DNA from 4 places in the Paenibacillus sp. GQ49 genome. Region 1 is predicted to be linked to each of the others. Evidence: riboswitches for the same ligand, from Rfam matches in the RefSeq annotation. Region 1 holds a riboswitch; each other region holds the start of a gene.
The links. Region 1 has a riboswitch for cyclic di-AMP ahead of AC6CIF_RS02215 (C40 family peptidase). Riboswitches for the same ligand answer to the same signal wherever they lie in the genome.
Positions count from the first base shown of each region.

Region 1 (5,127 bases):
TTCGTTCCCTGAATGATGGTACGGTACAATTTGACGATAACGAAATGTGACATTTTAAAGGAATAGGGCCTATTTTTTGAACTATGCCTTTGCATGACCGCCGATTTCATTTATAATGGGGTTATGTTAGGGAGAGGAGGCAACACCATGGGGAACCAACCGGCAACAGAACAATTTTTTAATGATAAGCTGGCGGAATCGAAAGTTCATTTTGAACGTGCCCTGGATTGTAAACATACGGAATTCGATGACCTTTATCCCTATATGATTGAACATCCTCAATTTTTCTGGTACAAACGCTATGTTGCCTGGTCAGAATTACTGACGATTGTAGGCTTGTGCGAGGAGTTGTCCTTCTCTTGGAAAGAACAATTTACACCGCATCAAGTGGAGTACCTTGAAGAACGTGTGATGTCCGCCAAAGTGCTTGATTTTTGGTTCGAGAAGAACGACAGCAAAGAGCACGCGCAGCGGTAACTTTCAGTCGGGACATAATTTCGAATGACATGACAGTCCAATACAGTCACGTGAGACCTAAATGACATTTCATTTAGGTCTCTTTTTGTAAATAAATTTGGAATATAGGAGCCATGAAGATGATCAGTGATACAGAACTGGACGCTCTGCGTCTGTCAGGTGAGAAAGTAAGAGTCGTACGGGACGAGCTGGAATCTAACGATGTAACCGGGATTGTTGTTGCCTGGGATGGCGAGCAGGTGCTTATCCGTCGTCAGAATCGACGTGTCGTTAAGCTGGATCGCAGTTACAGATATCAGCTGTTCAGCGAGCCGCGCCAGAGTCCACTTAGTGAGTAACAGCTCATAATTATGGCAGAGCCATGAGCGTTAAATGTTTGGAATTACCATGATTTCTTGGCATAATTGGCTCACTCGGGAGAGAAGATAGGTACAGTGAGGAAGATCTGTAACTATAGCCGAGAGGGTGTGCTACAAGCCATGACATTGATGAATGATAAAGTTCATGCCTACAAGGATCAGATTGGAGCATTAAGCGATGTACTGCCAGGTGTGGTGAAGTCGTATCATGAGTTTACCGGAGAATGTTTCCAACCTGGCGTGATTGATGCGAAGACAAAACAGTTAATTGCCCTTGGGATTGGATTGTTTGCAAACAATGAGGTATGTACCTTCTACCATGTAGAAGAAGCCCGTGCCAAGGGAGCAACAGATCAGGAGATTATGGAGACTGTAGCCGTGGCCGGAGCTGTTGGAGGAGGACATGCCCTGTCTCAGGGTGCGATGCGAGTGCAGAAGGCGCTTCATTAGTAAGCAATGCAACATACATTTATAAGCACAAAAAAGGCATCCGGTTAATAACCGATGCCTTTTTGCATGTGAATTACATTTTACCCAACATTTTATTATACATAAACTGTCCAGTTACCCGACGTGCTGTTACATAGCGGTCATTGAAGTATGGATTCGATAACTTCGTGATGCTTACACCTTTACTGCTGGAGGCATGAGCGAATTGTCCGCCGCCGATATATACACCTGTATGTGAAATGCCTTTGCCTGTTGTATTAAAGAACACCAGATCACCTGTCCGAACATTGCTCTTGGATACCGGAGTACCTGCTTTGGCTTGCTGCTGAGAAGTACGTGGCAGTTCAATGCTGTATTTGTTGAAAAGATATCTCATAAAACCAGAACAGTCGAAGCCGGCTACAGTTGTGCCACCCCATTTGTAAGGAATACCTGTCATGTTGTTCACTACGGAGTTGATACTGCTTGCCTCTGTGCTTGTTGCCCCGGATGTAAATAATACAGCTGCTCCAAAAATGGAGATAATCAGTTTTTTCAAAATCAATGTTCTCCCTTCGATGCCTACGGAGTTAGCTAAGGGTTCGGTAGAAGGTTCCCTATATTTCCTATGTATAAGAATAATTCACCCAAAATGGTTCCCCCGTTTTCAAACATGAAACTCGGCAATGAATAATTAAGTTTTTGTAACTATTTGAAACTATATTGCATAAATGCGTAATTGTCAAACCCATTTAAAACCCTTCGTAGTACCCCAATGTTATCGGAATTACGGTTTTTATATGAAAGAGGGCATCAAGTTTGGGTATCATTCATGACAAAAACGTCATTATTGATTCGTTGAAGGTGATTTTGGATAAATGAATAGGTTTGTCATGAGTTAAAAGAACTATTCCGTTATGTAGAATTTAAGATATTATATTCATTAAGTTGCATATATTGACAAAAATCGATTTTTTGCATATTATCTGATTATCCAATCCACATATTGGATTAAAATTGATTTTATTATGCGATAAATACAAAAAAAGGAGGTTTAGGGACACGTATCATAGGTAAAGTAGAAGTAGAAGATTTATTAAAACAAACATAGGAGAGTGTTATCTTTGAAAGCAAAAAAAATAGTTACTTTTGTTCTAGCATTTACCATGGTATTCTCAGCCGTTGGAATGGCAGTTCTCCCTGTAGCAACCGTATCTGCTGCCGATGCATCAGGTACAACAGCAAGTATTTCCGATGTTTTGAAGAACCAGCTGCCAGATGGAGGTTGGAGAAAAGATTATAAACAAACCAGTGGAGAATGGGCGAAGTCAACGATTGACAACAAGGCTACATACTCAGAAATTAGAAGATTGGCGAAGGAATTTAAAAAGACGAATGATCCGCGTTACTCCACAGCTGCAATCAAAGGCATTAACTTTTTGATCAACATGCAGTATTCAAACGGCGGATGGCCACAAGTCTACCAAAGCTCCGGATATCACAAGCACATTACCTACAATGATGATGCCATGATTAATGTAATGATCATGCTGGATGAAGTAGCAGCACGCAAAGGTGATTTCTCGTTTATCGACAGCACACTTGCTAACCGCAGTAAAAATTCAGTTGCCAAAGGTGTGGAGGCGATTCTGAATACACAGGTCGTTTCAGGTGGTAAGCTGACAGCATGGGGACAACAACATGATTCCAGCTCTCTTAAACCAGCGAGCGCAAGAATCTACGAAGTGCCATCGCTGACAGCTGGAGAGAGTGTAACGATTGTTAAATTTCTGAAAACCAGACCTGCTAACGCTAAAATTACCGCATCCATTAAAGGAGCGGAGGCTTGGTTTAACAAAGTGAAAATTACGGGTTACAAGTATGAAAGAGCTAATGGAGACAGTAAAATTATCGCTGATTCCAAAGCTGCACCAATTTGGGCACGCTTCTATGAGATCGGAACGGATAAACCAATCTTTATTGGTCGTGATGGGGTAGTTAAATACAAATTAAGTGATATTGATAAAGAAAGAAGAGGCGGTTATGCATGGTATGGCAACTGGCCTTCCAAGCTGTAATTTGTAGTTAAAGGTAAAGCCCGAATCGACATGGACGTCTGTTTCGGGCTTTATTGTTATTATTTTCAGTGTTGACATGATAGATTCCGCATGATATATTATTTCTTGTCGCCGATATTGATCTCGGAGATACAATATGCGGTCGTGGCGGAATTGGCAGACGCGCACGGTTCAGGTCCGTGTGGGCTAACCCCCCGTGGAGGTTCGAGTCCTCTCGACCGCATCTAAAAAAAGACTCCATAAGCTAACGCTCAAGGAGTCTTTTTTTTGCATTTTTTGATATAACACTAACTTTAGACTCGAGTATCGATGAGGTTAGTGCTTAGCTGCACGTACAGCAAAGGGTCTTCCATCAGCCATACGGAACGTTTATTGTGCTGCGGTAACATTAACGCTGTCAATATTCGGTCCTTCCGATCCGGTGGTAACCACTTTCAATGTATTGGTCCCCGTGTTCATGGGGACCTGTATTGTTTTTTCAACCCAAGTGGACCAGCTTCCCGTAGCCGGAAAAGGCTCGTTGCTAATGACTTTGGTTCCGTTAACAAAAATGTCGAGGTTCCGAGTGCCGCTTTCCAGCGCATAACGAAACTTTACGTTTTTGGTACCTGTTATAGTGTTATTAATGCCGTTCCATTGAATGGCTGAACCAGTCATCGCATTGAAGTTAACATACCCGGAGCCAGTGTAACCGGGGTAGATTGTTTCAATGGCAGCTTCCGTAAGTGACGTTCCGGTCTCGGCTTCATACGTAGTACCACTGCCTGTATTCCCGCCGCTGTTTCCGCCAGTAACGTTGGCAACAAACGTTGTTACGCTCTGAGGCGGGAGCTGTGCCGTGAAGGCTCCATTGGATACGGTAAGCGGGGATCCGCTTGCCAGGTTTCGACTGCTGTCCGTGATCCATGAGGATACTGTGGAGGCATTACCGTTCTGTAGAACGAATTTTTGGCTTGTAGCCGAAGTTCCACGGTTAATCGCCACGACGACGACTTTGTTATCACCTTTGTAGGCAGAGACAAAGGTATTCGTATCCGGATTTTTCGTTGCATCGACTCGCAGATAGCCTGGACGCACGAATTTAGAGAAATGAGCCATATTATACCCGCGTTTGCTTATGGTACCATCCTCTTTCATCGGACCATACTGTCTGCGGATGTACCACCACACATAGGCCTGGAAATCACCTTCTACCATGGCATTGTGCATGTGATAGGAAACGTCTAATGCTTCAGGCCAGCGGTCTGCTGAATTGTTATCACTGTTTGGAACATACACCTCAGTCATCCACAGTTCTTTACCGGCTCCTTTTTGCTTAAAGAGAGGGTAGGCAAAATTCGAAATCTGGGTTCCATACGTATGTGCTCCCAGAATGTCCATGTTGGCAAGTGCCTGCGGATCATTCAGAATTGGGTCGGATATGTTCTTTAAGTATTGGAAGGATTCAGGCGCCATGACTTTGGTACCTTGAATGGACCCGGCATTTTCTTTCATGAATCGAAGGATCTCTTGTGGAGTCCACCAGGTCCAGTCATGAGCATAATCGGGTTCATTTTGCACAGAAATGGCATACAGATCTACGCCGTTATTTTTCATGTAGGTTACAAAGTCGTTCAGATGTTGCGCATAGGCGGCATATTTGTCATATTTCAGACGTTTGGCATTGGTGTCCCCATTGCGGTTAAACGTTTCAACCATGCTGCTTGGAGGATTCCATGGGGATGCGAATACAATAGCACCCTTTTCGATAGCTCGTTTGGCTGTGGCAACTTCACGGTACCAGT
Region 1 covers NZ_JCAXEL010000001.1:478,369-483,495, reverse strand. Annotated here, with positions in the region: gene AC6CIF_RS02235 (xanthine phosphoribosyltransferase) at 1-50, shown strand, start outside; gene AC6CIF_RS02230 (hypothetical protein) at 148-477, shown strand; gene AC6CIF_RS02225 (hypothetical protein) at 597-815, shown strand; gene AC6CIF_RS02220 (carboxymuconolactone decarboxylase family protein) at 957-1,286, shown strand; gene AC6CIF_RS02215 (C40 family peptidase) at 1,360-1,824, opposite strand; cyclic di-AMP (ydaO/yuaA leader) riboswitch at 1,830-1,961, opposite strand; gene pelA (pectate lyase) at 2,390-3,343, shown strand; tRNA gene AC6CIF_RS02205 (tRNA-Leu) at 3,482-3,566, shown strand; gene xynC (glucuronoarabinoxylan endo-1,4-beta-xylanase XynC) at 3,713-5,127, opposite strand, start outside.

Region 2 (5,127 bases), on a different contig from region 1:
ACTCATCTTCGTTCCCCCTTTATGGAATGTGTAGCATGAAGTGGGAGTGCAATTATGTAAAATAGTACGCGATCTGGCATCTAATCTCCTGCATCCTGTCCTTATATTATAATCAACACAAAACCCTGCCGATTGCCAGCAGGGCCTTGTAGTCGAACATCAGGTATCTGGGATACCCTGCTCTATATGTTCCCCTTTACTTGCCGGGAGTCAAATCTTAGACTACGTTTAATACAACATCAATGTTGCCACGTGTCGCTTTGGAATATGGACAGAAATCATGTGCCTTGCGGGCCAGATCTTCTGCTTGACTGTGATCCACACCAGGCATACTAACATCCAGGCGAACAGACAACTGGAAACCGTCATCCGCAGGGTCTTTACCAATGGATACGTTACTTGTAACGACCACATTCTCCAATTTCACACCTGCTTTACGTGCTACATTGGCAAGGGCACTTTCATAACATGCTCCATATCCAGCGGCGAAAAGCTGTTCAGGGTTAGTACCTTCACCACCGGAACCTCCAAGCTCTTTGGGCATTTTCAGATCATGCTTAAGCACGCCATCCGAAGAAGTCACCGAACCTGTACGTCCACCTTTAACTGTCGCTACTGCTGTATATAAAGCTTCCATTAAGAATCTCTCCCTTATCCATATAGTTTTAACTTCCTTCCTTACAATTTAAACTTCTGGCTCATTTTGAAACGCATTTTATATCTTTATCAGCTTTTACAACTTTATTATTTTCATTCATTTCAACGCCATGGCTGTATTTTCCCTAAGGTTGGGTAATATACGAAGGGATCTTCAAACTAGAACCGGAAATTTTGTGTTAATACATAAAAGTTGCACTAGACAAAAATTATTGAAGGAGTACAATGTAACAATAAACATAAAAATTTAGATATATCATGAGCGGTTTGTCCCGCATCAATATTCCAAAGTCAGGTGATTATCGTATGAGTAAAAAAAATCCGTTCAACGCGCCTTCAAGAGAATCATTGTCTACTGCGGGCATGGCCCCTTCCCTTGGAGAAGCACATAGTTCCATGAAAGTTCCGCAGAATGCTGCATGGTGGAAGAAATTCCTCGCCTTTGTAGGCCCAGGATACCTCGTTGCCGTAGGTTACATGGACCCCGGTAACTGGGCAACAGATATCGCAGGTGGCTCGCAGTTCGGGTATACCTTGTTATCCGTCATCCTGCTCTCGAACCTGATGGCCGTTGTACTTCAATCGTTGGCTGGAAAGCTAGGAATTGTCACTGGACGGGATCTGGCTCAAGCCTGTCGCGAACGTTTTAGCATGCCAGTCGTCATGATGTTATGGATTCTATGTGAGCTTGCCATTGCAGCCACCGATCTGGCTGAGGTTATAGGTTCTGCCATCGCGTTAAAGCTGTTATTTAACATCCCCATGTTATACGGCGTGATTATCACCGCAGTTGATGTACTCCTGATTCTTGTACTGCAAAACAAAGGCTTCCGCGCTTTGGAAACTCTCGTCATTGTGCTAATGGCAACCATTGCCCTCTGCTTTGGGATTGACCTGTTCCTGGCGAAACCGGATATGGGCGGTGTTCTCCATGGTTTTGTACCAAATGTTGAGATTTTGCAAAACCCGGCTATGCTCTATATCGCCATTGGTATTATCGGAGCAACCGTGATGCCGCATAATCTGTACCTGCATTCTTCCATTGTGCAGACCCGTCAGATCGAACAGACACCACAGGGTAAAAAAGAAGCTATTCGGTACTCGACCATGGATTCTACAATCGCGCTGACACTAGCCCTGTTCATCAATGCGGCCATCCTGATTGTATCTGCTGCTGTATTTCACAGGGCAGGCATGACACAGGTTGCCGAGATCGCAGATGCCTACCATCTGCTGACACCTCTATTGGGTACAACCGTTGCAAGTATCCTGTTCGGTGTTGCGCTGTTAGCATCAGGTCAGAATTCTACCCTTACAGGTACACTCGCCGGGCAGATTGTTATGGAAGGTTTCCTGAACATTCGAATTCCGGCTTGGCTGCGCAGACTGGTCACACGTCTGATTGCCATCATCCCTGCGGTAATTGTCACAGCCATTGCAGGAGAACACGGCACAGAAGAACTGCTCATTTTGAGTCAGGTTGTGCTGTCTCTTCAATTACCTTTTGCGGTAATCCCTCTCGTGATGTTCACGAGTGATAAAAAAAGCATGGGTGCATTCGCCAACAAATTGTGGCTCAAAATCATCTCATGGGTCATTGCCGCGATTATCGTTGTGCTGAATGTATATCTGATCATTCAGACGATTCGGTTATTCTAATCTCGTTCTTATCGACTAAATACTAAAAAGGCTGATCAACTCGGGTATTGCATACCCCAGTTGATCAGCCTTTATTGTTGCAATACAGCAAGGTGTTTCCTTTTATAGTAAAACTCAAACTCCAATAAACAACCATCTAATCCTGATTTGGTATCAGTAATGGCAGGAGCTGATCCAATGAATCAACAGTCCAATCCGCACGTTTGTCATCCGATAGTTCTGGCTGGAATCTTCCGTAACCCTGCATAATTCGAATCGTACGCATGCCCAGCTTACGAGCAGGTATAATGTCGTTATCGATCCGATCGCCGATCATGACGGCTTCCCCCGGTTCACAACCGGCCTGCTTCAAGGCCACAGCGTATAACTCAGGGTCTGGCTTGGACACTCCTTCTTCAGCCGAACATGCCAGAACATCAACATACTTCCGCAACCCGTAGCTTTCCAGTCTCTCTTCCGTTCCAGGACTCTGATTGGCAATAATGCCAATGCGATAATGCCGTGACAACTGCTGAAGAACGGAATCCGCTGAAGGAAAAGGACGTTCAAGATCTTTTTGAAATTTCAGCTTGTCCTGAATCTGTTTCTGGTGCTTCTCATCTCCAATGAATGTGCGAATAGCCACTCTCATAGGCCATTGCTCATAATTCTGATAACAGTTCGCGAACAGTTCTCTTACCGCCTCAATCTTCACCAGATACCCCAATGCACAGGCTTCGCGGACGAATTGTCCGATAATATCATCAACCGGCTCCCATTCATCCACCAGCGTATCTCCAACATCAAAAAACAACCACTTTAATCCACCTACATCCGGCACGCCAATTCCTCCTTGTAAGCCACAGGTGATTCCTGATCCTAATCGTGTTCAAAAAGTCTGGTTTTCAGTACCGAGAAGATGGAATGAAGCTAGAAATGGAGTAGCGGAGCGTAGGGAAAACTACGTGAGCAACGGACATTTCGGCTGAATTTCATATTCGATGCTGATGATGCCGCCAGGCATCCTTCGTAATCAAAAGCGGACTTTTTGAACTACCTTTAAAACCATAAAAAAGAAGACTCACCATCCTGCATGAGTCTCCTCAAATTTCCGTTTATTGATATATTCAATTATAACAGGCCCCTTACACCGGAGCAATCACAAGCTAACAAGCTAGCGCACTAACCATTCAGGAGAAAGCCGACTTCTCCATTAAGTGAATACACAATCCGGTCTGCACCCATTCCTCGATAAATGCCCTTTGGATGACTCTGCTCCGTAATGACGCACAGGGATTTCGATGTCCATGAACGGCAGATCTGTAAATAACGACAGGTCAGATTCAGGCTGTTCTCGAAAATAAACACGTTGCCTACGCTGCCCTGCGGCAAAAACCATTTTTGAGCTGCAGCCGTATTCATGCGAATGACATGTTCTACTCCGATTCTACGGAGTCTGCGCTCTTCCCCTGCACTATTGGTTAGAACGGCAAACGGCATTTTTTTGTACATCAGCAATTTAATAAATTTGCGTCCTGCTTCATTTGGAGCAGTCACTAAGATCATCTCAGTATCCATCATTTGTTCCTCCCTTGGCGTGAAAAGACAACAAAAAAGAAGCGTGGGGGACCAAGGCCTCCCGAACGCTTCTTAAAGAACCCATGGCGAAAACGCCATGAACCAGCGTACGGCTTGTTGCCTCTCCCTTTAACGCTTACGAGGTTAGCTGACGGATTCGGGCGCGAGAGTCGCCCTATTTCCGGCTGTCACCGGAAAATTCACCCCATGAATGCCTACTGTCCTGGACAGCGCATTCTGTTGGTTCCCCCGTTTTCCACTCATCAATGAATGAAAACTCAGCGATTAAAACATCGTTCGTATATCTTAAGGATAAGATCGAGCGATATTATCGTTTGTTTCGTTTTTCAGGTACAATTTAGTTTAAATTGAAATCACGTTATGAATCATACACCCGCGCCATGACGGTGTAAAGTCCGCACAGATCACCGAATCGACAGATTTTCGGCAATACTCACATATAATAGCGCTTACAATAAGGTCATACTCTATCCATCTCTTTAAATCTATCTAATTCTCACTCTGACGAAAATCAACTCGCAATTCATTCACGTATTTAGCACAACTTGCCTGTTTTGATTCTTTTAACACCATATTAGTTTTGCATTATTTAATTGTAACCAATATAATAGAAGATATAAGAGTAAATAAATGGAGGCGATTTAGATGACAGTCTACGATTACAAAGTGAATACCCTTCGCGGTCAAGAAGTTGAAATGTCCGACTACCGTGACAAAGTGTTACTGATCGTGAATACGGCAAGCTCATGCGGCCTTACCCCTCAATTCAAAGGACTGCAAGAACTGCAAGACAAGTTTCAAGATGCTCCATTTGAAGTTCTTGGTTTCCCAAGCAACCAGTTTGCACAGGAAAAAGGATCTTCCGACGATATTGCCGAGTTCTGTCAGATGAATTATGGCGTAAGCTTCCCTATGTTTGAGAAAATTGATGTGAACGGCTCAAGCGCTCACCCTCTTTTCCAACACCTTAGTACAGAAGCTCCTGGCCTGCTCGGCTCCAAAGCAATCAAATGGAATTTCACCAAATTCCTTGTGGATCAGAACGGACAGGTACTGAAACGTTATGCTCCCAAAACAACACCGGACAAGATTGAAGAAGATATCAAGAACTTGCTGCAAAAATAATACATTGGCCACCCGTAGCCGGAAGGTAGAGCACCATTGCCCCGGTAATGGATGGCCTTTTTTCTCAACTTTAATGTCATTTCAAAAAGACAAAAAAAGAAGCTTTCC
Region 2 covers NZ_JCAXEL010000004.1:128,277-133,403, forward strand. Annotated here, with positions in the region: gene AC6CIF_RS09890 (zinc ribbon domain-containing protein) at 1-6, opposite strand, end outside; gene AC6CIF_RS09895 (organic hydroperoxide resistance protein) at 218-637, opposite strand; gene AC6CIF_RS09900 (Nramp family divalent metal transporter) at 1,021-2,316, shown strand; gene AC6CIF_RS09905 (HAD family hydrolase) at 2,453-3,136, opposite strand; gene AC6CIF_RS09910 (HAD family hydrolase) at 3,478-3,876, opposite strand; cyclic di-AMP (ydaO/yuaA leader) riboswitch at 3,992-4,167, opposite strand; gene AC6CIF_RS09915 (glutathione peroxidase) at 4,540-5,019, shown strand.
Region 2: linked by a shared signal. The riboswitch ahead of AC6CIF_RS09910 (HAD family hydrolase) and the one ahead of AC6CIF_RS02215 (C40 family peptidase) in region 1 are both predicted to bind cyclic di-AMP.

Region 3 (5,127 bases), on a different contig from region 1:
CGCAAAAAGAAGAGGAATATCCTCTTCTCTGCCAAACGGCGGGGGAGACTGAATTCAGACTCCTCCGCCGCATATTCCGCATGAATCATTCATGCAACTATTTTATAGCATTCCCATTTCAAAGTAAAACGATTTTAGTTCGCTTCCGGCTTCACTGGACCGATCACGTAGACCGTCTTGCCTTTCTTACGTCCAAAATTCAGGGCATGCTTCACACTGTCATAATATACATCAATTTTGTTGCCTTTAATAGCACCGCCTGTATCTTCCGCACGACGGAATCCCAGACCTTCGATATATACCCACCAGCCAATTGGAATGACTTTGGGATCAACCGCAATGGTGCGTCCTTCTGTTACACGAGTACCAGAAGCCGTTTTAGTACCAATGCCAGGCTCTTCGGAAGAGTAGGCAGTCATGGATACATTTTTAAGTACTTTGGAGTATTTAAAAGAAGTCCCGGATACGGTAATTACTTTGCTGCCCGAGGCAGATGTTTTCTTCGAGTTCGTTGTTGTAGCCTTTTTGGTTGTTGACGTTTGAGCCGATACGGTCTGAATCTCAGGTTCCTTCACGACCGGTTTTGCTTTGGTGCCGACAGCGATCACTTTATCTACACGATTATTCGCGACAGATTTGCCGACCATTTTTTTGGAGACCAGTTCTCCATCCTGAAATACCTTTTCGATATGCTGCACAAGTTTGCCTTCTTTGCCGTTTACAACGACACGGTTATCCCCTTTGTACAAGCTAGGGTCAGCCGTTTTAATGACTTTGTAAGCAATCGGTTGCTCTACATTCACTGTACGCTTTGTTACGCGCACTACACGGATCTTCATATCCGCTTTGATCGCAGTTCCAAGCGCCGGATACACTTTATCATTACTTTCAACTTGAATACCTGATTTTTGAATTGCATCTTCTACCGATGAATCGGTTGTATACAGAGTCTTGGTGTCTCCGTCTGCCGTAATGTTAACTGGAACGGCCCGCTCAATAACGATTCGGTCTCCATCTGTAATCGCCCCGTTCATGGACATGGATACCTTATCGTGAGGGCTGACTGTGATCGACTGCTCCTCCAGCATTTCCTGAAGCATTCCTGTACGAGTCTCTACCACCTGAGCTTTGCCGTCAATAACCAGTGAAATTTGTTTCCCGGCCTGACCGTAAACGACTAACAAGATCATGATTGTAAGCGCAATTGAGAAAATCGCGATCAATGCCATTTGACGCATGTTCTCATGCTTCCACCGCAACGCGAAAGACTTACTGGATGATCGTGACTCATGGGTCTCTTCTGGTTGGAATGTGCCCACTTCTCCGTCCTCCTTCATAGCCTCGTCGTCTAAAGTAATGCATGATGTCTTTGACGTGACTATACCAAATTTTCTACAGAACACAGATTGGACCAACATAATCCGGTTCTGCACCATGAATCAATCTTCGCAACATGATGTCATCCTCCTGAATACCTACCGTATGATGACAATATTTCTTTTATTCAAAAACAAAAAAGCCAAAGAAAGAGTGTAAGAGGAACTCTTTCGTGGCTTCCGAATGATTTTGAATATCGGAAATTCATGCACGAGGTTGCCTCTCTTTTTCCGCTTGCGAGGTTAGCTGTCGGGTTCGGGCGAAAGAGAGCCGCCCTATCTTGGGTCACCCGCTCATGGCGGACGCCCTTGAATTCACCCCGAGACCCAAAGAAGAAATCAAATACGGCTTCGCAGTTCTCTTCGCTGCTTTTGGGTCAGCGAACGTTGCGCATCGGCCAAATACACCGATGTTTAAGCCCTATTGGTTCCCCCGCTCTCCGATAACGGAGACTCAGCGAGACTGATTCATGAAAGTAATGTTGTTTCATCGGAAAGTGTCCCTTTGTTCATCCCCCGAACATCTGTCCAATTTTCCGCACAACAATTCACTGAAAAGATGATATCCTGTTTTGATGCATGTTGTAAAGCGTTGATCAAGTACGTTTTTCTGAATATTTGGTTAAAATATTGTAATATTCTTGATTTATTTGGATCAAAGGGCAAATTACCTCCGCTTACCTGCCTTTTTCACCTCATTTGCTCGTTTTTTTAACGAATCCCAAATCGTTCCATGGCATTTTTGGTTGTTATTGCAGCAATTTCCTCCACCGAAATGCCTTTAATTTCCGCAGCTGCCTCTGCAACCAGACGTACATGCGCTGTCTCATTTCGCTTCCCACGATAAGGGTGAGGTGTCAAATATGGAGCATCTGTTTCAATGAAAAACCGGTCCATAGGAACCTTCTCCAGCACCTCTTTGGGCTGCTTTGCATTTTTGAATGTGATCGGTCCTCCGAAGGAGAGATGGAAGCCCATATCGAGACAACTTTTTGCTGTTTCCCAGCTGCCCGAGAACGAGTGCATCACACCACCAACTTCCCCCGCCTTCTCTTCACGCAAAATTCTTATGATATCCTCATGTGCATCCCGATTATGGATGACAATTGGCATGTTCACTTCACGCGCCAAAGCAATTTGTTGTCGTAATACGCGATGCTGTATTTCTTTCGGTGAAGTATCCCAGTGATAATCCAACCCAATCTCACCGATCGCAACCACTTTTTCATGCTTGCATAAAGATGCAATCCACTCCAAATCGCCCTCCTGCATTGTGATCGCATCTACGGGATGCCACCCTACAGCTGCATATATAAAGTCATATGTTTCGGCGAGTTTCATTGTGGTTGGAATCGTCTCCCGGTTAAAGCCAATGTTGATCATGCGACCAACTCCTGCATCCACAGCACGCTGAATCATGTCCTCGCGGTCCTCGTCGAATTGTGGTGCATCCAGATGTGTATGTGTGTCGAACAGCATCATGTCTGTATCTCCCTTCATGTCGAAATAACGACTATCTTCTTCTGAAAATTCAATTTGTAAAATTCAATAATTCAATGACTCATACATAAAACATTTTGGGTAATCTGTGTATTACATCATTACGTTTGTTTCTTCACAACTACAATATATAGAAGATATACGGATATTCTGATCTATATATTGTTGATTGTGCTCATTCTGCCTGCTTGCATTTACAAAATTATGTCGATCTACATATACTCCCCATTAAAGCAGATTACTGTATCATGAAAAATAGCTCTTTTAGAAAGTGTTTTGATATCGAAATTCTTCATTGGATTATACCCACACGATTACAAGAAATAGGGGCGTATATGTGACGGTAATTCGTGAATAATCGCATCCACCTTGTTTTGCGGGTAATACAAATGATGTTTCCCTCGGTGAAGCCCACTGATGGAACGGACAATGTCAGATACTTCTGACAACTCACGTAAATTGTCCTGTCGATCCAGAAGAAGAATCTGCTTATCTGTGGATTCATCCGGACGAAACACATCATACGGATTATCCGAAGGAAAATCAATTTCAAGATCATATTCGGGATCGAGACCTGCCTGTACAAAAGCTTCCCGAATCTCTTCCATCATTGTCAAGTCGACCTGTTCAAGCTCTACATACTTATATAACTTGCGATCCATAAAACGTTCGCATAACTCACTCAGAACAGTATCGTCCTCCTTGCGCCACTGCGTAAATGCCGTCTGAATTAATGCTTCATCCAACTGCAAATATTCATCTACGGATAATTCTCCTTCAAATAGTTGAGGGAGTGGATCAATCATGAAGCGAAATTGAAAACCATGCTGTAGGAGTGTTTTCGCTCGCTTGAATATTTGCCGCAATATAATTTCAGAACTACGAGTTACCGGATGGAAGTAAATCTGCCAATACATCTGATACCGAGACATTAGGTAATCCTCCACAGCATGCATGCCTGACTCCTTGACTACAATTCGCCCATGATAAGGACGCAGCATCCGAAGGATACGATCAAGGTCAATCGTGCCGTAATTTACACCTGTAAAATAGGCATCCCTGAGCAAATAATCCATTCGATCTGCATCAAGCGGACTGGTCACCAAGTTCACCACAATCGGCTTTTCATACGTTTTTTGAATGACAGACGCGACTTTCTCAGGAAAATCAGGAGCATACCGTCTTAAGATCGCCCCTACTTCGGTATCACCTTTAATAATGCGACAAGTCCAATCTTCGTGATTCATGTCAAAAGCTTCCTCAATGGAGTGAGAGAATGGCCCATGCCCGAGATCATGAAGTAAAGCTGCACACAGAGCTACAATCTTTTCTTCCTTCGGCCAATCCGAATAATGACTTCTTTCAAATTGAGAGATGATCTTGCGGGTGATCTCATAAACACCTAGTGAATGTGAGAACCGACTATGCTCTGCTCCGTGAAAGGTAAGGTAAGAAGTACCCAGCTGACGAATCCGGCGTAAACGCTGAAATTCCGGGGTGTTAATTAACTGCCATATAACTGGATCTTGCACGTGGATATAATTATGTACCGGATCTTTGAATACTTTCTCTTCCGTTAAACGTTGTTCCATGTCGACTCACTCCTTTAATTTCTTTTATATTAACGCTTTGAGCTCTGCGATTCACCTGAGATTCGACACCATATGACGAATTTTGTCGAATGAAGTAGTTTTGTCGTTTTCCAAATTGACAAAGCTGACATTGAGGTTTAAATGCGAAAAATGGCTTCCAATCCCTTACCACCAGTAACCTTGTGAAAAACAGCCTTAATTTTAAGCTAATTTTAAGGTTGACTGATTTGGGAATCGTTGGTATGATGAGTATCATAAAACATAAAATAATGTCGAATAATGACAAAGATAGTTAGCTGAGAGGAGCACTGATTATAATGATGAAATCAACAGGTATTGTAAGAAAAGTGGACGAACTGGGACGGGTAGTTATTCCAATTGAATTGCGCCGTACGCTCGGTATTGGTGAAAAAGATGCTCTGGAAATCTACGTTGACGGCGAGCGCATCATGTTGAAAAAATACGAGCCTGCTTGTATCTTCTGTGGTAATGCAGAGAACGTTACTTACTTCAAAGGTAAAATTGTTTGTAACGAATGTATTTCCGAAATCCCTGCACCTGTAGCAAAATAAGAAAAACCAGGTATACTGGACTTATCTAAATTGTTATTTCTAACCTTTTTAATATTCCTTAATGACCTTCCCGGTGTGAACCCCACC
Region 3 covers NZ_JCAXEL010000029.1:12,442-17,568, reverse strand. Annotated here, with positions in the region: gene AC6CIF_RS29755 (resuscitation-promoting factor) at 135-1,319, opposite strand; cyclic di-AMP (ydaO/yuaA leader) riboswitch at 1,593-1,846, opposite strand; gene AC6CIF_RS29750 (TatD family hydrolase) at 2,088-2,858, opposite strand; gene AC6CIF_RS29745 (HD domain-containing protein) at 3,191-4,468, opposite strand; gene AC6CIF_RS29740 (AbrB/MazE/SpoVT family DNA-binding domain-containing protein) at 4,786-5,040, shown strand.
Region 3: linked by a shared signal. The riboswitch ahead of AC6CIF_RS29755 (resuscitation-promoting factor) and the one ahead of AC6CIF_RS02215 (C40 family peptidase) in region 1 are both predicted to bind cyclic di-AMP.

Region 4 (5,127 bases), on a different contig from region 1:
AACCGTGTTGTGGAATATCACATGGATGTGAAGCTGGTCGAAGGAAACGTATTGGAAGGGACTCAGACGATTACCTGGACACATCCAGGCAAAAAAACCGTCAGCGAGCTTTACTTTCATATGTATCCCAACGCCTTCTCTTCTGCTGACACCACCTTTATGAGGGAATCCGGCGGAAAGCTTCGGGGTGATGTCATGCCTACCAATGGTTACGGCTCCATGAACATTACCGAAATGAAAACGGAGGACGGGCTCTCTCTCCTGCACCGGATGCAGTATGTGCAACCAGATGACGGAAATATCAAGGACACCACCCTCATTAAAGTACGCCTGCCCAAACCCGTCAAAGGTGGGGAAAGCATCACGCTCCACACCCGATTTGAAGTGAATCTGCCAAAGATTTTTGCCCGGATGGGAACTGCTGATCATTTTGTCATGGCAGGTCAATGGTTTCCCAAATTAAGTGCCTATGAACCTGTAGGCAGGCGTGGACGAACAACGGAAGGCTGGAATCTGCACCAGTACCATGGCAATTCAGAGTTCTACGCCGACTTCGGTATATATAGTGTGCGTATTCGAGTGCCTGAAACATACAAAGTGGCTGCTACCGGATTTCCAACGCAGCAAGCCGTGGTGAAAAACGGAGAAAAGGTCTATCAATTCTATGCCGATGATGTGCATGACTTCGCCTGGGCAGCCTCACCCGATTTTGTGTACGCCGAGGAACCATTCTCTGCACCCAATGTGCCTGGTGTACGAATCAAGTTATATCTGGACCCAGCTCATCAGGATCTGAAAGAACGTTATTTCCATGCTGCGAAGGCCGCTCTAGCCAATTATAGCAAATGGTTTGGCCCGTATCCTTACGCTACCTTATCCATCGTAGTTCCACCCAAAGCGGGGAACGGTGCTGGAGGTATGGAATACCCTACGCTAGTTACGGCCTTTGGAGCCGATGACACTACGCCAGGTTATGACCTGGAACGTACCGTAATCCACGAGATCGGACACCAGTACTTCTACGGCATGGTTGCCAGCAACGAATTCGAGGAGGCCTGGCTGGATGAGGGGTTCACCTCTTATGCAGAAGACAAACTGATGGAGCAGGAATACGGATTGATTCCGAATCTGCCGGTACAATCGGGACTAATTACGTCTCCTTCATCCTTAACACAAGAATCCTGGAAGTTTGATTCACAGAATGAGTATGCAGCCAATGTCTATACACGTGGCAAGCTTGTATTGCTTGGTATTGAACATCAAGTCGGTACCAAAAAGATGGAACGCATTCTCTCTACCTATGTGAAGAAGTACCGCTTCAAACATCCCACTTCGGCTGATTTCCAGAACGTTGTGGAACAAGTGACTCGCACTTCCTGGTCTGATTATTTTGATCAATACGTCTATGGTAACGGGATGGCTGACTTTGCTGTAGAGAAGATTCGTGTTACGCCCGTACAGAAAGACGGTCAAACATTGTACGAGTCATCCGTGACGATAGCGAAAAAAGGCAGTGACTACAGCGCCGTTCCTGTTCGCATTGCTTTTGAAGACGGGCATATCCTCACCAAGCAATGGAATGGCAAAGAAGATCGCATCACCTATAAATTAACTCACACATCCCCCGTATCCTGGGCCATGACCGATCCCCTGTACACGATCGTGCTGGAGAACCGCCATATGAACAATTTCCTGAAATCCGGACTGGATGAGCGGGCGAAATCCCGCTGGAGCATGAGTGTAACCAAACTAATAGAAGCCATATTCGGAGGTCTGTCATGGTGAGGTGGAAACGGTGAAAGCGAAAATACGTGAAGGCTGGTTTCTCGTCCGTCAGCATATGTTCATTGCCGCACTCTTATTTCTCTATCAACTCATTTGGGGATATTTCTTCTATCGAATGGTACAATCGGCGGTCATCCCCCTACTCCTGCGTTATCCGGATTCTGATGCCGGGGAACTGAGTACACTTTTGTTCAAAATGGAAAGTCAACTCAACCTGTCTACCCATCCGGAGGTTCATCGTTATCTATGGATTCTGGGGGGCATGCTGCTGGTTCGCATGTTGATCAGCCCCCTCATTCAGGCAGGACTGCTCTACTCACTTCAGCACTTTAACTCTACAGAAGAGCGCATCCCCTTCGTCCGCGGAATCAAAAATCTGTGGAAACCGATGCTGCTGCTCCACACCATACGTACTTTATTGATACTTCTGCCCGCCTACTGGCTCATACCGAAGCTCTACTCGATTCTCATGGACGGATTTCATTCCCTTCAATTACTTTTGCCTGGTATCCCTTATGTTGCTGCCTGGATTGTATATGGTTGGATCATCCACCACGCCATACTCTACATGCAGTTCGGTGTTTCGGCACCAGAAGGAGAAGGCGGGGCTCACGGTACCCTCAAAGCACTCTGGATTGCACTGCGTCATCTCATCGCTGTAATCGGCATTGCACTCCTGCTGGGGGGAGTACACCTGCTCGTCTTTGGGGCATTCACTTCAGCCTCATGGTTATTAACGGGACTTACCGGACTTATACTACAACAGACGTATCCACTTGCCAGATGTCTATTGAGTCTGTGGAAAATATGCAGCCATTTCCGATTATGGCAGTCCAAAATATCCAAAGGTGAGAGCAGATAGTTTAAAAATTGTTACCATCACATGTTAAACTCATGCCCTAATATGTACTTAATAAATAGGCAAACCTCAACCTTTCCCCGTCAAAGGTCGAGGTTTTTTTGCTAAATTTGTTGTTAAACGTTGCCAAAGCCGTACTCCTCTGTTACAATAATCGCAGTGAGTTTTTAGTAACAACTTTGTAATCTTTACATTCATATTTGTAACTACTTAAAATTAAATCGTCATTTCTTGATTTCGCAGGTGCATAACTAGCATAGCCAAATTCCTGGCACCTGGGAAGCGGGGGAACCAGTTATGGGTGAATTGATCTTGCTACAGAGGGATCATAGGGGACCTTCAACCGAATCCTTAAGCTAACCTCGCAGGCATTGGAAGGGGAATATCTCTTGTTCAAGAAGAAATTAACCGCAGCTGTACTTAGCATCACATTCGCTTTATCACTTGGTGCAGGTAGCGCATTCGCAGATTCAAAGATGGACACAGTAATTGATTCAGCAATGGGAACTACATACAAAAGTGGAGGAACAACGCTTAACGGCTTTGACTGCTCCGGATTTACACGGTATGTATTCGACAAGTTGGGTATTGATTTGGCACGCCAATCCAGTTCCCAATTCGACATGGGCGATTCCGTATCCCGCATGGAAATGAGAGCTGGCGATCTGGTGTTCTTTAATACAACAGGTAAAGGCGTATCTCATGTAGGAATCTTTGTAGGAGATGGAAAGTTTGCACACTCCTCTTCTTCCAAAGGCGTTACGATCAGTGCATTGAGTGAAAACTATTGGGCCAATCGTTATGTTGGCGCAAAACGGATTATGAGCACGGACGCATATGAATCACTGGCCCTTGACTAGGGACAAGCTGAGCAACATGATGCTGTAACCATTAACCATACTGGAACGAAGCAAGAAGCATAACAGAACCGCCCGGTACATTCTCCGCAGGAATGTATCCGGCGGTTTTTTTGTGCTTCAATCCTTATTCATGTTGCAAGTTACTCGGGGCATATCCTGCGACATCAACAGGTTCATTTTGCGTTCGTTCGTCCGTGCCCTTATGATGTTTTTACCCATCCCGTTATAATATAAACGGAATTACCGGAACTTTTGTTTCATTTTTTTTCTTGGGAAGGAAGACTTGCTAAATGAACATCTCTTTTGTAGAGTGGACAAAGAGTTCTGTTTCAAGGAAAGGAGCATGCAGGTGTATGAAGGAAACCCCTGTGACGTTTCACGTTGTACCCATGCGAGAAGAACATGCGGAGCTTATCTGCAGTTGGCAGTATGACCCGCCTTACAATATCTACAGCTGGCTCCCCTGGGAGCAGATGAAAGCTCTGGAAGTCGAATTCGGAGATGCACAGCTGCGGCAGGAGCAATATGCGATCGTCCTGGATCAGAACGATCGTATATGTGGGTTTGCTCAATACTTCCCACTTCAAGGGGTAACCCGGATTGGCCTTGGCATGCATCCAGAGCTGTGTGGTCAGGGTCAAGGGACAGCTTTTGTCACTGCCATTGTACAGGAAGCCATTCGCCGAAATCCCACGAATGAGATTGATCTGGAAGTACTCACTTGGAATGCTCGTGCCATTCAAGTCTATCTGAAGAGTGGATTTGTCACCCAGGATACATACGAACGACAGACCCCAAGCGGCTTGAAGCCCTTTCACTGTATGGTTTATGAAGGGCCTCGCGGTTAGAAACCATTGCAAAACAACCAAATTCGCCCCTTGTTATGTGATTAGTTCAAAAAATTCCCACAAAATGCTATGATGTCAGTACAGGTTCCGTTATAATGATATGGATAGTTTCAGGTTAGATGATCTTTCATTCTGGAGGGGACATAAGGGATGCACAAATGGATCATGAGCGGAGTATTTTTTGCAGCATGCGCTTTAGCTATTGTTTTAATGTTTACGCTTCCAGGGAAAGAAGAAGTGGCTGAAGAAGCCAAACCAACCATGCCGGAAGTAACATTGGATGCTGGACAAGCTGAAGCACTGGTCAAAGCCAATTGTATCTCCTGTCACGGGGATCAGCTTCAAGGTGGCGTAGGACCTGCTCTGGCCAACATCGGTAGCCAGGATGATCTGGAGAAGATCTATTCTACGATTGTCAAAGGTAAAGGTGGCATGCCTTCCTTCAAGGGCAAACTGCAGGACGAAGAGATTGCAAATATCGCCATGTGGCTGTCAGAGAAGAAATAATCTCTGCACACGCATAACAAAGAGGCGCTTAATCCCCTTTTGGGAGAATAAGAGCCTCTTTGTTATGCCAATTATTAGGACTCTGGCGCATTCTCGGCCAGAAAGGCCTCAACTTCACGTGCGGACGGCATCCCGGACTGGGCGCCGAGCTTTGTCACGGATAACGCGGCCGCACCCATGGCGAAGCCTACAGCCGCGTCCAAGGTCTCACCGCGCGCGAGGGCTACCGCCAGCGCGCCGTTGAAGCAATCGCCAGCGCCGGTCGTAT
Region 4 covers NZ_JCAXEL010000034.1:26,960-32,086, forward strand. Annotated here, with positions in the region: gene AC6CIF_RS31340 (M1 family metallopeptidase) at 1-1,785, shown strand, start outside; gene AC6CIF_RS31345 (hypothetical protein) at 1,796-2,647, shown strand; cyclic di-AMP (ydaO/yuaA leader) riboswitch at 2,893-3,030, shown strand; gene AC6CIF_RS31350 (C40 family peptidase) at 3,034-3,504, shown strand; gene AC6CIF_RS31355 (GNAT family N-acetyltransferase) at 3,858-4,352, shown strand; gene AC6CIF_RS31360 (c-type cytochrome) at 4,503-4,859, shown strand; gene rbsK (ribokinase) at 4,934-5,127, opposite strand, start outside.
Region 4: linked by a shared signal. The riboswitch ahead of AC6CIF_RS31350 (C40 family peptidase) and the one ahead of AC6CIF_RS02215 (C40 family peptidase) in region 1 are both predicted to bind cyclic di-AMP.